Linked DNA regions of Aquitalea magnusonii. Each later gene encodes a partner of the first gene's protein in a complex. Links are inferred from orthologs where the notes say so. Each region holds a gene or a part of one and is shown on either strand. Other genes may lie near its edges.

Evidence for each region. The genes of interacting proteins can lie anywhere in the genome.
Region 2: the proteins of DLM_RS09390 (region 1) and DLM_RS14425 are in contact, whole or in part, in a solved structure (PDB 8RP0), measured with the Escherichia coli proteins. The link is inferred for Aquitalea magnusonii from one-to-one orthologs.

What each region holds. Positions count from the first base shown.
Region 1 is NZ_AP018823.1:1,955,684-1,962,996, reverse strand. Bases 1,950-4,775 are described here. They hold DLM_RS09390 (aminodeoxychorismate/anthranilate synthase component II), read right to left. Parts: upstream 3,735-4,775; coding sequence 3,165-3,734; downstream 1,950-3,164. Other genes in these bases: DLM_RS09385 (response regulator transcription factor), read right to left, coding at 4,158-4,775; trpD (anthranilate phosphoribosyltransferase), read right to left, coding at 2,046-3,074; DLM_RS09400 (phosphomannomutase/phosphoglucomutase), read right to left, coding at 1,950-1,963. Also shown: prmB (50S ribosomal protein L3 N(5)-glutamine methyltransferase), read right to left, coding at 1-392; more of DLM_RS09400, read right to left, coding at 587-1,949; more of DLM_RS09385, read right to left, coding at 4,776-4,787; DLM_RS09380 (PAS domain-containing sensor histidine kinase), read right to left, coding at 4,784-7,186. UniProt on the Escherichia coli protein: Part of a heterodimeric complex that catalyzes the two-step biosynthesis of 4-amino-4-deoxychorismate (ADC), a precursor of p-aminobenzoate (PABA) and tetrahydrofolate.
Region 2 is NZ_AP018823.1:3,027,381-3,032,187, reverse strand. What follows is about bases 1-2,943. They hold DLM_RS14425 (aminodeoxychorismate synthase component I), read left to right. Parts: upstream 1-797; coding sequence 798-2,090; downstream 2,091-2,943. Other genes in these bases: pabC (aminodeoxychorismate lyase), read left to right, coding at 2,090-2,905; fabF (beta-ketoacyl-ACP synthase II), read left to right, coding at 1-669. Also shown: DLM_RS14415 (EAL domain-containing protein), read left to right, coding at 3,229-4,104; DLM_RS14410 (DUF4936 family protein), read right to left, coding at 4,114-4,491; DLM_RS14405 (prephenate dehydrogenase), read left to right, coding at 4,558-4,807. UniProt on the Escherichia coli protein: Part of a heterodimeric complex that catalyzes the two-step biosynthesis of 4-amino-4-deoxychorismate (ADC), a precursor of p-aminobenzoate (PABA) and tetrahydrofolate.

The DNA.
Region 1 (7,313 bases):
ACCAGTTCGGGATGTTCGATCCACGGTTGCAGCGGCTCACCCAGCAGTTCGTAGATGAAGGAGCGCGGCACCAGCACGCGTTCATCCACATAGAAGCTGAACTCACCCTGCCAGGCTTCGTGGGTGAGATAGGCCACCGGCACTTTTTCTTCGGCCCGGCGTTCAATCAGGTCCACCACGTCCTTCACCTCGGTCGGCAGCAGGCGGGCATCCAGATAGGGTTCCAGCCGGTCGATCGGCAGCTTCAGCGTGGTGAGGATGAGGTAGGCAGCTTCGTCGTGGGCATTGTCGGTGCCGTGGCCATAGGTGAGGCCGGCCTGGTTGAAACGCGACACCGCAAAACGCAGCAGATCGCGTACGGTGCTAAAGCTGCTGGCAGCCTGTGCGTACATGCTTGTCCTTTCTGGACAGGGAGGAGTTTCGCCCCGTCGATAATGACAAGGGACATGGCTTGCATGTCCCTTGTGGTCTGGTTCGGTCGCCATTATAGCCAAGCGACCAGCGCTGCACTATATCCGTGAAGAGCCGTGACGGGTGGATGGCGGCGGTAGCTGGCCTTGCGCCACCATCACGCCATCATTGCGCATCAGAACGGCAGCGCTGCATCGGTGGCGGCAGACAGCACGCGGCGGAAGTCGGCCTTGATGCGTTCCAGGGCCTCGGCATTGTCGGCTTCAAAACGCAGCACGATTACCGGCGTGGTATTGGACGCGCGCGCCAGGCCAAAACCGTCGGCGTACTCGACGCGCAGGCCATCCAGTGTATTCACTTCGTCAGCACCCTCGAACTTGGCAGATTTCTGCAGTTTGGCGATCAGTGCATGGTTTTCGCCCTCGGCCTTCATCTTGAGGTTGAGTTCCGGGGTGGAGATGGCGTTGGGCAGCGCATTGAGCACGGCGCTGGGGTCTTCCACGCGCGACAGCACTTCCAGCAGGCGCACGCCGGCGTACATGCCGTCATCAAAACCGTACCAGCGTTCCTTGAAGAACACGTGGCCGCTCATTTCACCGGCCAGCAGGGCGCCGGTTTCCTTGATCTTGGCCTTGATGAAGCTGTGGCCGGTACGGGCCATCACCGGCTCGCCGCCATTTTCCAGAATCCACGGCTTGAGCAGACGGGTGGATTTGACGTCGTAGATGATCTTGGCTTTGGGGTTGCGTTCCAGCACATCGGCAGCAAACAGCATCAGCTGACGGTCCGGCCAGATGATGTTGCCATCCTTGGTGACTACACCCAGGCGGTCGCCGTCGCCATCAAACGCCAGGCCCAGTTCGGAGTCGGTCTTGGCCAGCGCTTCAATGACGTCCTGCAGGTTTTCCGGTTTGGCCGGGTCCGGATGGTGGTTGGGGAAGCTGCCATCCACTTCGCAGAACAGCTCGCGTACGCGGCAGCCCAGGCGGCGGAACAACACCGGAGCAAAGGCACCGGCCACACCGTTACCGCAATCCACCACGATATTCATATTGCGTTCCAGCTTTACATCGCTGGTGATGCGGTCCAGATAGGCTTCCACGATGTCATGGGTGCGATAGCCGCCTTCACCCTGGCTCAGATCCTTGTCCTTGATGCGCTGGTACAGGCGCTGGATGTCGTCACCGGCCAGCGTGTCGCCGGCCAGCATCATCTTGAAACCATTGTAATCCGGCGGGTTGTGGCTGCCGGTCACCATCACGCCGGACAGAGTGCCCAGTTCGTACGCGGCAAAGTACAGCATGGGCGTGGCTACGCGGCCCACATCAATCACATCCACGCCAGCGGCGCGAATACCGCTGGCCAGCGCATCGCTCAGGTCCGGGCCGGACAGGCGGCCATCACGGCCAACCACGATGGCTTTTACCTTGCGGGCTTGTGCTTCGGAACCGATGGCATGGCCGATTTGGCGGGCCACATCCGCAGTCAGGGTTTTACCGACAATGCCACGGATATCGTAGGCCTTGAAGATGTCTTTGGATGGTGTGCTCATGATGGTAGGCAAAATCTCGTAAACAATAATCAGTAAAACCGGCCGTCAGGCAATGACGGCCGCGAAAAGAAAAGTATAAGGCTCAGGCGGCCAGGGACTGGCTGAGTTCGATCAACTGGTCCAGTTTTTGCCGTGCCTTGCCTTCGGCCAGCACCTGACGGGCAAGGGCAATCCCTTCCGGCAGCGTGCCGCAAAGGTCGGCAGTATAGATGGCCGCACCGGCATTGAGTACCACGATGTCGTGGGCCGGGCCGGGTTGGTTATCCAGCACCGACAGCAGGATGTCGCGCGAGGCGCTGGCGCTGCTGGCCTGGATGTCCTTGAGTTCGAAGAAGCTAAAGCCCAGCTCGCGCGGGTCCAGCAGGTATTCTTCGATCTGGCCGTGCTTCAGTTCGGCCACCATGGTGCGGTCGCTGAGGGTGATTTCATCCAGCCCGTCCAGGCCATGTACGATCATCACGTGCTGGCTGCCCAGTTGCTTGAGTACCCGCGACTGGATGCCTACCAGGTCGGGATGGAAGACGCCCATGATCTGGTGATCGGCATTGGCCGGGTTGGTCAACGGCCCCAGGATGTTGAAAATGGTGCGCGCGCCCAGTTCCTTGCGAATGGGTGCCACATGCTTCATCGCGCTGTGGTGATTGGGGGCGAACATGAAGCCGACCCCGATTTGGTCGATGCAGCGGCCAACCTGCTCTGGGGTCAGGTTCAGATTCACGCCCAGCAGTTCCAGTACATCGGCGCTGCCGGAGCTGGACGATACCGAGCGTCCGCCATGCTTGGCCACCCGTGCGCCGGCGGCAGCCACCACGAAGGCTGCGGTGGTGGAAATATTGAAGGTATGGCTTTTATCCCCACCGGTGCCGCAGGTGTCGATCAGGTGTTCACGCTGTTTTACCGGTACCGGCGTGGCAAATTCGCGCATCACGGTGGCGGCGGCGGCAATCTCGGAAACACTTTCCACCTTGGTGCGCAGGCCAATCAGGATGGCAGCCGTCTGGGCCGGCGTCAGTTCACCGCGCATGATCTGGCGCATCAGGTCCAGCATTTCGTCAAAAAACAGTTCGTTGCCGTCAATCAGCCGGTTCAGTGCGGCTTGTGGGGTAAGCATGTCGGGGTCCTTGAATCTCGGGTACATTGCCGCCTGCTGCGGTGCGCTACCAGCAAAAACCTGCCGCAGGGGCAGGGTGTTTGCACAGGGTCAGGCAAATTCCTTGAGGAAGTTATCCAGCATGTGATGGCCATGCTGGGTGAGGATGGATTCCGGGTGGAACTGCACGCCCTCGATGGGCAGGGTTTTGTGGCGCACACCCATGATTTCGCCGTCATCAGTCCAGGCGGTGATTTCCAGGCAGTCCGGCAGTGTTTCACGCTCGATCACCAGCGAGTGATAACGGGTGCAGCTAACCGGATTGGGCAGGTCACGGAACATGCCGACATTATGATGGTGTACCGGTGACACCTTGCCATGCATCAGTTGCTTGGCGTGGATGATCTTGCCGCCAAAGGCCTGGCCAATGCCCTGATGCCCAAGACAAACCCCCATGATGGGCAGCTTGCCGGCAAAGTGCTTGATGGCGGCTACCGAAATGCCCGCCTCGTTAGGGGTGCAGGGGCCGGGGGAGATCACCAGATATTTAGGCTGTAGCGCCTCGATCTGGGCGATGGAAATTTCATCGTTGCGGAATACTTGTACTTCCTGCTGCAACTCGCCGAAATACTGCACCAGATTGTAGGTAAACGAGTCGTAGTTATCGATCATGAGTAACATATTCAGCTTAACACCTTGTATTCGTTGACTTTTTCTGTCGATATTGCAGGCCGTTACTCACATCATGACTCATATGGCTGTTTGATGGACCTGCTTGTCATGTGAGGTCGGTTTCTTCTGGCCGGCGGGATGAGCATCCGTTCTTAACCGGGGCCGGGAAATTTTGCCCCTAATCTTACGGTAGATGGTGCGCTTGTGCCAGCCGCGCAGTCCCACGATTATCTTGCTGTGCTGTGGTTTTCCCGTGCCTGGGGCCGACGATGGGCGGATGGTTTTTGCGGCAGCGCTCTGTGCGGGGAGGGGCAATGCCGTGAGCGCTGGTAGCCCGGATTGGCCGCCGTCCTGGCCGTGTTCTGCCCGCCGGTGCCGGATATTGTCACATTCGGATGGCCGCGTTTGGCGGTGATTCTTGTTGGCCCGCGCTCAGATCAGCTTGTGCTCGATGGCATAGCGCACCATGTCCGCCACCGAGTGTGCTTGCAGCTTTTGCATCAGCCGCACCTTGTGGGTGCTGACGGTTTTGGAGCTGATATTCAGTTGCTGGGCGATTTCGTTGACATTGGTACCGTGTACCAGGCGTTCGAATACCTGGTATTCCCGTTCGGACAGTTGAGTGTGGGCCGGACGTGAATCGGTGAGACCTACCTCGAACACCATGCGGTCGGCCAGTTGCGGGTCGATGTAGCGCCCGCCGCTGGCTACCTTGCGGATGGCGGTCAGCAGCAGGGCCGGGTCGCTGTCCTTGGTGCTGTAGCCGGCGGCACCGGCCTTGAGGGCGCGGGCGGCTATCTGCACTTCGTCGTGCATGGACAGCATCAGGATGGCCGGCGGATTGTCCAGTGCGCGGATGCGCGGAATGGTTTCCAGCCCGTTGGTGCCGGGCATGGAAATGTCCAGCAGCAGCACATCGGCACTGGTCTGGCGCAGTTGCTCCAGCAATTGGGTGCCATTGGTGGCTTCACCCACCACGCTGATGTCTTCGGCCAGCGAGATCAGTTGCTTGATGCCCTCACGGACAATCTTGTGGTCTTCGGCAATGATGACGCGAATCACGCGATTTCCTTTCCTTCTTCTACCGGCAGGCGGATGGTCAGGGTGCAGCCCTGGTCCGGCTGGCTGTCGATATCCAGTTTGCCGCCCAGCAACAGCACCCGTTCGCGGATGCCTACCAGGCCAAAGGAGCGTAGCTGGCGATGGGCTTGCGGGTCGAAACCCTTGCCATCGTCGGCAATGCTCAGGGTGATGATGTCCTGCTGGCAGGTCAGCCCCACGCTGACCGTGCTGGCTTCGGCGTGGCGCAATACATTGGTGAGCGCTTCTTGCAGGATGCGGAACACGCCAATGGCGCGCGCGTCGCTCAGCGCGATGGGGCTGTCCGGCACCGACACCAGGCAGGGAATGCCGCTGCGTTTTTCAAAGCGCCGCGCCTGCCATTCGATGGCCGAACCGATGCCGGCGTCCAGCACCGGCGGGCGCAGTGCGGTGGCGACGTCGCGCACGATCTGGAAGGTCTGCTCGATCAGCTTTTTCATGGCTTGCAGGCGTTCGGCCAGCTTGCTGTCGCTCTGACCGAAGCTCAGTTCGCACATCGAGGTTTCCAGCCGCAATACGGTGAGAATCTGGCCCAGCTCATCATGGACTTCGCGGGCGATACGGGCTTTTTCTTCCTCCCGCACCGATTCCAGGTGGGCGGACAGGCTGCGCAGCAAACCACGCGATTCGGCCAATTGCAATTCATTGTGCTTGTTGGCCGAGATGTCCCATACGATGCCATCCCATACTACATGGCCATCGTCAAAACAGCGCACGGCTGCCTTGATGTCCACCCAACGCATGTCGCCGCCTTGATGGCGCATGCGGCCCTGCCAGGCCAGGTTGCGGTTGTTGTTGGCTGCGTCTTGCCAGGCCTGTAGGTAGCTGGCGCGGTCTGCATCGGCCACCACGTCCTGCCAGCCTTCCGGCATGCCTACCAGATCCAGCGGGCTATAGCCCAGCATGGTCTGGCTGGCGTCGCTGACAAAGGCCAGCCGTACCGGGTGCTGTGCTGCCGGTCGCTCCAGCCGGAATACCATGCCCGGCACATTGCTGGCCATGCCCTTGAAGCGGGCTTCGCTTTCTTCCAGTGCAGCACGGGCTTTCTGGTGCTCGGTGATGTCGTTCAGGTAAACCACCAGGTATTCGGTGCGGCCAAACTTGAGAAAGCTCAGGGTGACGCCCACCGGCAGATACTGTCCGTCCGCTTTCAGGCAGCGTGTTTCAAAGCTGCTCAGGGTCTTGCTGTTGCGCAACTGGTTCCACAGGTCCAGCCAACTGCTGTTGTCCAGCGAGGGCTGCACTTCCGGCAAGGACAGTTGCAGTAACTGGTCGGCCGGGAAGCCCAGCATGCTTTCCACGGCACGATTGGCATACTGGATGCGGCCATCCCAGTTGACCCACAGAATGCCCACGGTGCTGTTGTCGATGGAAAACTGGGTAAGGCGTAGTGATTCTTCTGCCTGGTCGCGGGCTTCCAGCTCCAGTCTGGCCGCCAGCAGGCGCTTTTCGGCCCAGCGGCGCTGACGGCGCTGATGGCCGAACAGGCCGGCCAGCAGCAGGGTGGAAAGCAGCAAAGCCAGTGTCATGCGGTGCCAGAAACCCAGCGAGTCGATCAGCCGCGGGTAGCTGGGCAGCATCCAGCGCGCATACAGTTGTTCCATGCGGATGCCGGGGATGTCTTGCAATTGGCGATCCAGCACGGCAGGCAGTTCCGGCCAGTCGCGCCGTACCGCAATGCGCAGCAGGTGGGTGTAGCCCAGATCACCCACTACCGCCAGGCGGGAGAACTCCGGCTCTTTGAGCAGGGTGGCCAACTGGGCTTCGTCGACAATGGCGTATTCGGCATATTGCTGTTGCACGGTTTGCAGGGCGGCGCGGTCGTTGGCCACCTCCACCCGCGGCAACTCGGGATAATTGCGCCGCACAAAGCGCAGTGCATCGCTCTTGCCGTCCAGTGCCAGCCGTTCGCTTAGTGATAGCCGGTCCAGGTCCACCGCATTGCCGCTGCCGTCAGGGAAGCCGACAATCTTGTGCGGCACCCGCAAGTAGGGCTGGGAGAACAGCCAGTGATGCAGGCTGGCCGGGGTTTGCAGCATGCCGGGCGAGATATCCACTTCGCCGTTTTCCACCGCCTGATCCAGTGCCTGCTGGTTGTTGAAGGTGCGCCAGGACAGGGTGACATCCATTTTGCCGGCCAGCAGGGCCATGACCTCCACGTCGGCACCTTCCAGCAAATGGCTGCGCGGATTGAGCTGGGCATAGGGGGCTTGCAGCACCACGCCTACCCGCCAGTGGCGGTGTGCGGCCAGCCAGTTGTGGGGGGCGGGATTGGCCGCCATGGTCAGCGTGCAGAACAGGCTTGCCAGCAGGGCTGTCAGCGCAAAAAACAGATATCGGTGGCGAGGAGCCGGCTGCATGTGAAGCCTGTAAGCGTGGTGGTTTGGAAGCATGTCAGCCGCTAACAGCAACGGGATGGCATGGCTGCGGCATACTTTACCCTGTAGTACGGATTTTGCCAAAACAGTGGCAAGAAGTTTCCCGCCT
Region 2 (4,807 bases), 1.1 Mb from region 1 along the record:
GCCGAAGGTGCCATTTCCAAGCTGGGCATGGGCGGTTTTGCCGCCATGAAGGCGCTGTCCACCCGCAATGACGATCCGGAAACCGCGTCCCGTCCGTGGGACAAGGGCCGTGACGGCTTTGTGATGGGCGAAGGTGCCGGTGTGCTGGTGCTGGAAGAATACGAGCACGCGGTCAAGCGCGGCGCGCGTATCTATGCCGAGCTGATCGGTTTTGGCATGAGTTCCGATGCCCACCACATTACCGCTCCGAATGCGGATGGCCCGGCCCGCGGCGTGCAGAACGCACTGCGCGATGCCCGGATCAACCCGGATCAGGTGCAGTATGTGAATGCGCACGGTACCTCCACCCCGCTGGGTGATGCCAACGAAACCAGCGCGCTGAAGATTGCCTTTGGCGATCACGCCAAGAAGCTGGTGGTGAACTCCACCAAGTCGATGACCGGCCACTTGCTGGGCGGTGCTGGCGGCGTGGAAGCCATCTACTCCATCCTGGCGCTGTACAACCAGGTATCGCCGCCTACCATCAACCTGCACGAGCAGGATGTGGAAGCCGGTTGCGATCTGGACTACGTGGCCAATACCGCCCGCGACATGAAGATCGACATCGCCATTTCCAACTCGTTTGGTTTTGGTGGTACCAACGGTACCCTGGTGTTCAAGCGCATGTAATGGCCGACGCGTGTTGCGGTGCTGCTGCGCCGCAACGCGAAAACGCATTGACAGCCCGAACCGCTGCGATACACTCGCGGCGGTTTTCTTTTTTTGCGGCGTGCCCCATGCCGCTGTGTGGAACAGGCATGTTTACCGAACGACTCGACTTCCTTCCCGACCTGCTGGCCCTGCATGCCGCCCATCGTGCGGAATTCCCCTTTCTGCTGATGTCTTCTGGCGATCAGGGCTGGGACATGCTGTTTGCCGCAGAAAGCACCACCCTGTATCACGGCGGGGAAGGGGAGGCTTTTGTCGAGGCCTTGCGCGGTTTCCAGCCGCAGGCGGTGGATAACCCGCATGGCCTGCCCTTTGTTGGCGGCTATTTCCTCTATCTGGGCTACGACTTGCTGTCGCAGTTTGAAGCCAAGGTGGACGAGGCACTGCCGGACAGCTTTCCGCTGGCGGCCATGGCGCGGGTTCCGGCGGCACTCTTGATCAACCGGCGCGAGCAAAGCGCCTGGCTGGTGGCAGAAACCGCCGCGCAGCTACAGCACCTGCAACAACTGGTACACGGCATTGCGCCATTCAACCCTCATCCGGTCAGCTTGCAATCGCTGCAGGAAGACCCGCCGCAGTGGTATACCGATGCCGTGCTAAGGCTGAAGCAGTACATCTATGAAGGGGATGTGTTCCAGGTGAACATTTCACGCGGCTGGCGCGCCGAACTGGGGCCGGAAGTGGCCGCCCCCGACCTGTTTGCCGCCCTGCGCCGTGCCAACCCGGCGCCGTTTTCCGCGCTGGCCGATTTTGGCAGCGCGCAGATTGTCAGCTCCTCGCCCGAGCGCCTGGTGCGGGTGCGCGATGGCTGGGCCGACACCCGGCCGATTGCCGGCACCCACCCGCGCTCGCCCGACCCGACCGAAGATGCCGCACTCAAGCAGCGGCTGATTTCCAGTATCAAGGAGCGGGCCGAGCACGTGATGCTGATCGACCTGGAACGCAACGATCTGGGGCGTATCAGCCAGCCCGGCACGGTGGAAGTGAACGAGCTGATGGCGGTGGAAAGCTATGCCTACGTCCACCACATCGAATCCAATATCCGTGGTCGCTTGCGCGCGGAAATCACCCCCGCCGACACCATCCGCGCGCTGTTCCCCGGCGGCACCATCACCGGCTGCCCCAAGGTGCGCACCATGCAGATCATCCGCGAGCTGGAAAACAGCGCGCGCCGTGCCTATACCGGCAGCCTGGGCTATCTCAACCGTGATGGCAGCATGGACCTGAATATCCTGATCCGCACTTTCATGCAGGAAGGGCAGCAACTGCGCTTCCGTGCCGGTGGCGGTATCGTGGCGGATTCGGACCCGGAACGCGAATTGCAGGAAACCCGCCACAAGGCTCGCGGCCTGCTGCGTGCGCTGGGGGTGGAGCAAGCCTGATGGCCATGCTGATCAACGGCCAGCCGGGCGAGCAGATTTCCGCACTGGATCGCGGCCTCGCCTATGGCGACGGCATCTACCGCACCATGGAAATCCGTGCTGGCCAGCCCCGCTTGTGGGCCTGGCAATACCGGCGGCTGGTGGCGGATGCCCGCCGCTTGAGGCTGCCGCTGCCGGATGAGGCCCTGCTGCTGGATGAGATCGGCCAACTGGCCGACGGCCTCGAGCAGGGCGTGGCCAAGATTGTGCTCACCCGCGGTGTGGGTGCGCGTGGCTATGCGATGCCTGCCGATTGCAAGGCCACCCGCATGGTGTCTGTCACTGCCTGGGCCGGCTATCCGCCCGAGCGTGCCCGTGACGGGGTGCATGTACGCTGGTGTGACACCCGGCTGGCCTGTCAGCCTCTGCTGGCCGGCATCAAGCACCTGAACCGGCTGGAGAATGTGCTGGCCCGCTCGGAATGGTCTGACCCGGACATTCACGAAGGCCTGATGCTGGACACGCGCGGCCTGCTGGTGGAGGCCACCATGAGCAATGTCTACCTGGTGAGCGGGCAGCAGATCATCACCCCGAAACTGGATCAGAACGGCGTGCAAGGCATGCTGCGCGACTGGTTGTTTGTCCATGCGCGGCAACTGGGCTATCAGCTTGAAGAGGCGGAGATTATCCCGGCCCGGTTATTGCAAGCCGAGCAGGTATTCCTATCCAATAGTCTGATCGGCCTGTGGCCGGTGGCCAGTATTGATGGCCAAGCACTGCCGCAGCAGCATGCCTGCTGCGCCCGGTTGCAAGCGCTGCTGGCACTGCAGCGCTAAAGCCCATCACACATCAACGGCTGCTCGTGCTGCCTACTGACCCTGCGCTTTGGTGCGGTCTGTGTCGGCAGGTCTTGTTGCCGCGACGCTATAGCGCTGGCTTGGCTGCACCAGGCAGGCCCCGTGTTTTGGCTTGCCTGGCCGGGCTTGTTACTGTCGCGGTTGGCTTTTATCCGTTTTGCTTAGATGGAATTTGCATAAGGTTTGCTGATTAAATTATTTCTGGCGCTAAATCCGGCTGGTTATAGTGGCAGCCACGATGAGGGGAGCGGTTTCCCTTCCGTGTTCCGGCCTGCATCCGCGATGCGCCAAGGAGAATCAGCATGGTGGCAGCCAGCCTGCTGGAACAGCTTGCCTGTCAACAGCCCGCCGCACTGGCACCTATCGAACGCGACCTGGCTTTCATCAACCAGCTACTGAACGCACACCAGTTTGAGCAGCATCCGCTCAGCCTGCAGGCCGGTCGCGTGCGGGGTCGCCATGAAGAATGGCGTTTCCGTTCGGTGTTCCAGCCCATTTATGCGCTGGAGAACGGTAGCACCCGGCTGTGGTCGGTGGAGGCGCTGGCACGGGTGACCGACAGTTTTGGCGGTCAGTTAATCCCCACCGTGCTGTTTGCCGCCGAAACCTCACCACGGCGCTCGGTGTTTCTCGACCGCCAACTGCGCTGTCTGCACCTGCTCAATTTCCTGCTGCAACATCCGGCACCGGATCTGGTGTTATCGCTCAATGTGAATGCCCAGCATCTGGTGAATGTCAGCGAGGCGCACGGCCAGTTTTTTGCCGAGGTGCTGCAGCATCTGAATATTCCGGCCAACCGTATCTGCCTGGAAGTGGTGGAAGACGCCGTCAGCGATCCGCTGCGCCTGCTGGAAGCAGTGCAGCGCTATCGCAGCCTGGGTTTCCGTATTGCGCTGGACGACTTTGGCCAGGGCGCATCCAATCTGGAGCGGGTATGGCTGCTGGAACCGGATTACGTCAAGCTGGACAAGGTGTTGATGCGCCACGCGCTGATGCGCCCCAGCGTGCGCGACAAGCTGGCCAAGCTGGTGGACATCCTGCACCTGCACGGGGCGCGGGTGGTGGGCGAAGGGATAGAAAGCACCATGCAGCTGGACATCGCCCGTGCCGCTGGCTGTGATTTCGTGCAGGGCTTTCATCTGGCCAGACCGGCCGAACTGCTCAGCCAGCCTGCCTGATCCCATCATTCATTCTCTGCGCCGCGACTGGCGCTCTTCTCCAGCCACAGGCACAAACCACTCCGCATGCCGCGCAGTCAAAACCTGATCCAGCCCGCAGTCGCACAGCGCCTGTTGTAGCTGGCGGGTAAACATCCGGGCATCACTCACCTGTCGATACACTTCCATCCAGGTATGCAGGCCATCCTGCTGTGCTTCATCCTGTCTGCACAGCAGGCTGGCTTGCACGCCATGCGCGCTCAGCCCGGCTTGCATCTGGCGCAAGCGCGGCAATAGCAGGGGGGCCTGTTCCGGGCATATCTTGTAATACACATACAGCTCGCAGGACATGGGCTGGCTCTCTTCTATAGTTTGCAGGCTTTGCAGCAGCGCAAAATCGCTTATCATAGACCACTTCGCCCGCCGCTGCGGGCGATCGAAACACAGGGCAACGGTGCAGGAAAGGGGAGTGGTGTGCAGCAGGGGATTACCACCTTGGTGGTGGTTGGCGTCGGTCTGATCGGTGGCTCGTTTGCCTTGTCGCTCAAACGCGCAGGCAAGGTGCAGCACGTGATCGGCGTTGGTCGCACACTGGAAAACCTCACCCGCGCGCTGGAACTGGGCGTGGTGGATGAAATCAGCCAGGACCTGGCCGCGGTGGCCGGCCGGGCCGATATGGTATTGCTGGCCTGCCCGGTGGGGCAGATGGGCAGGATGATGCAGG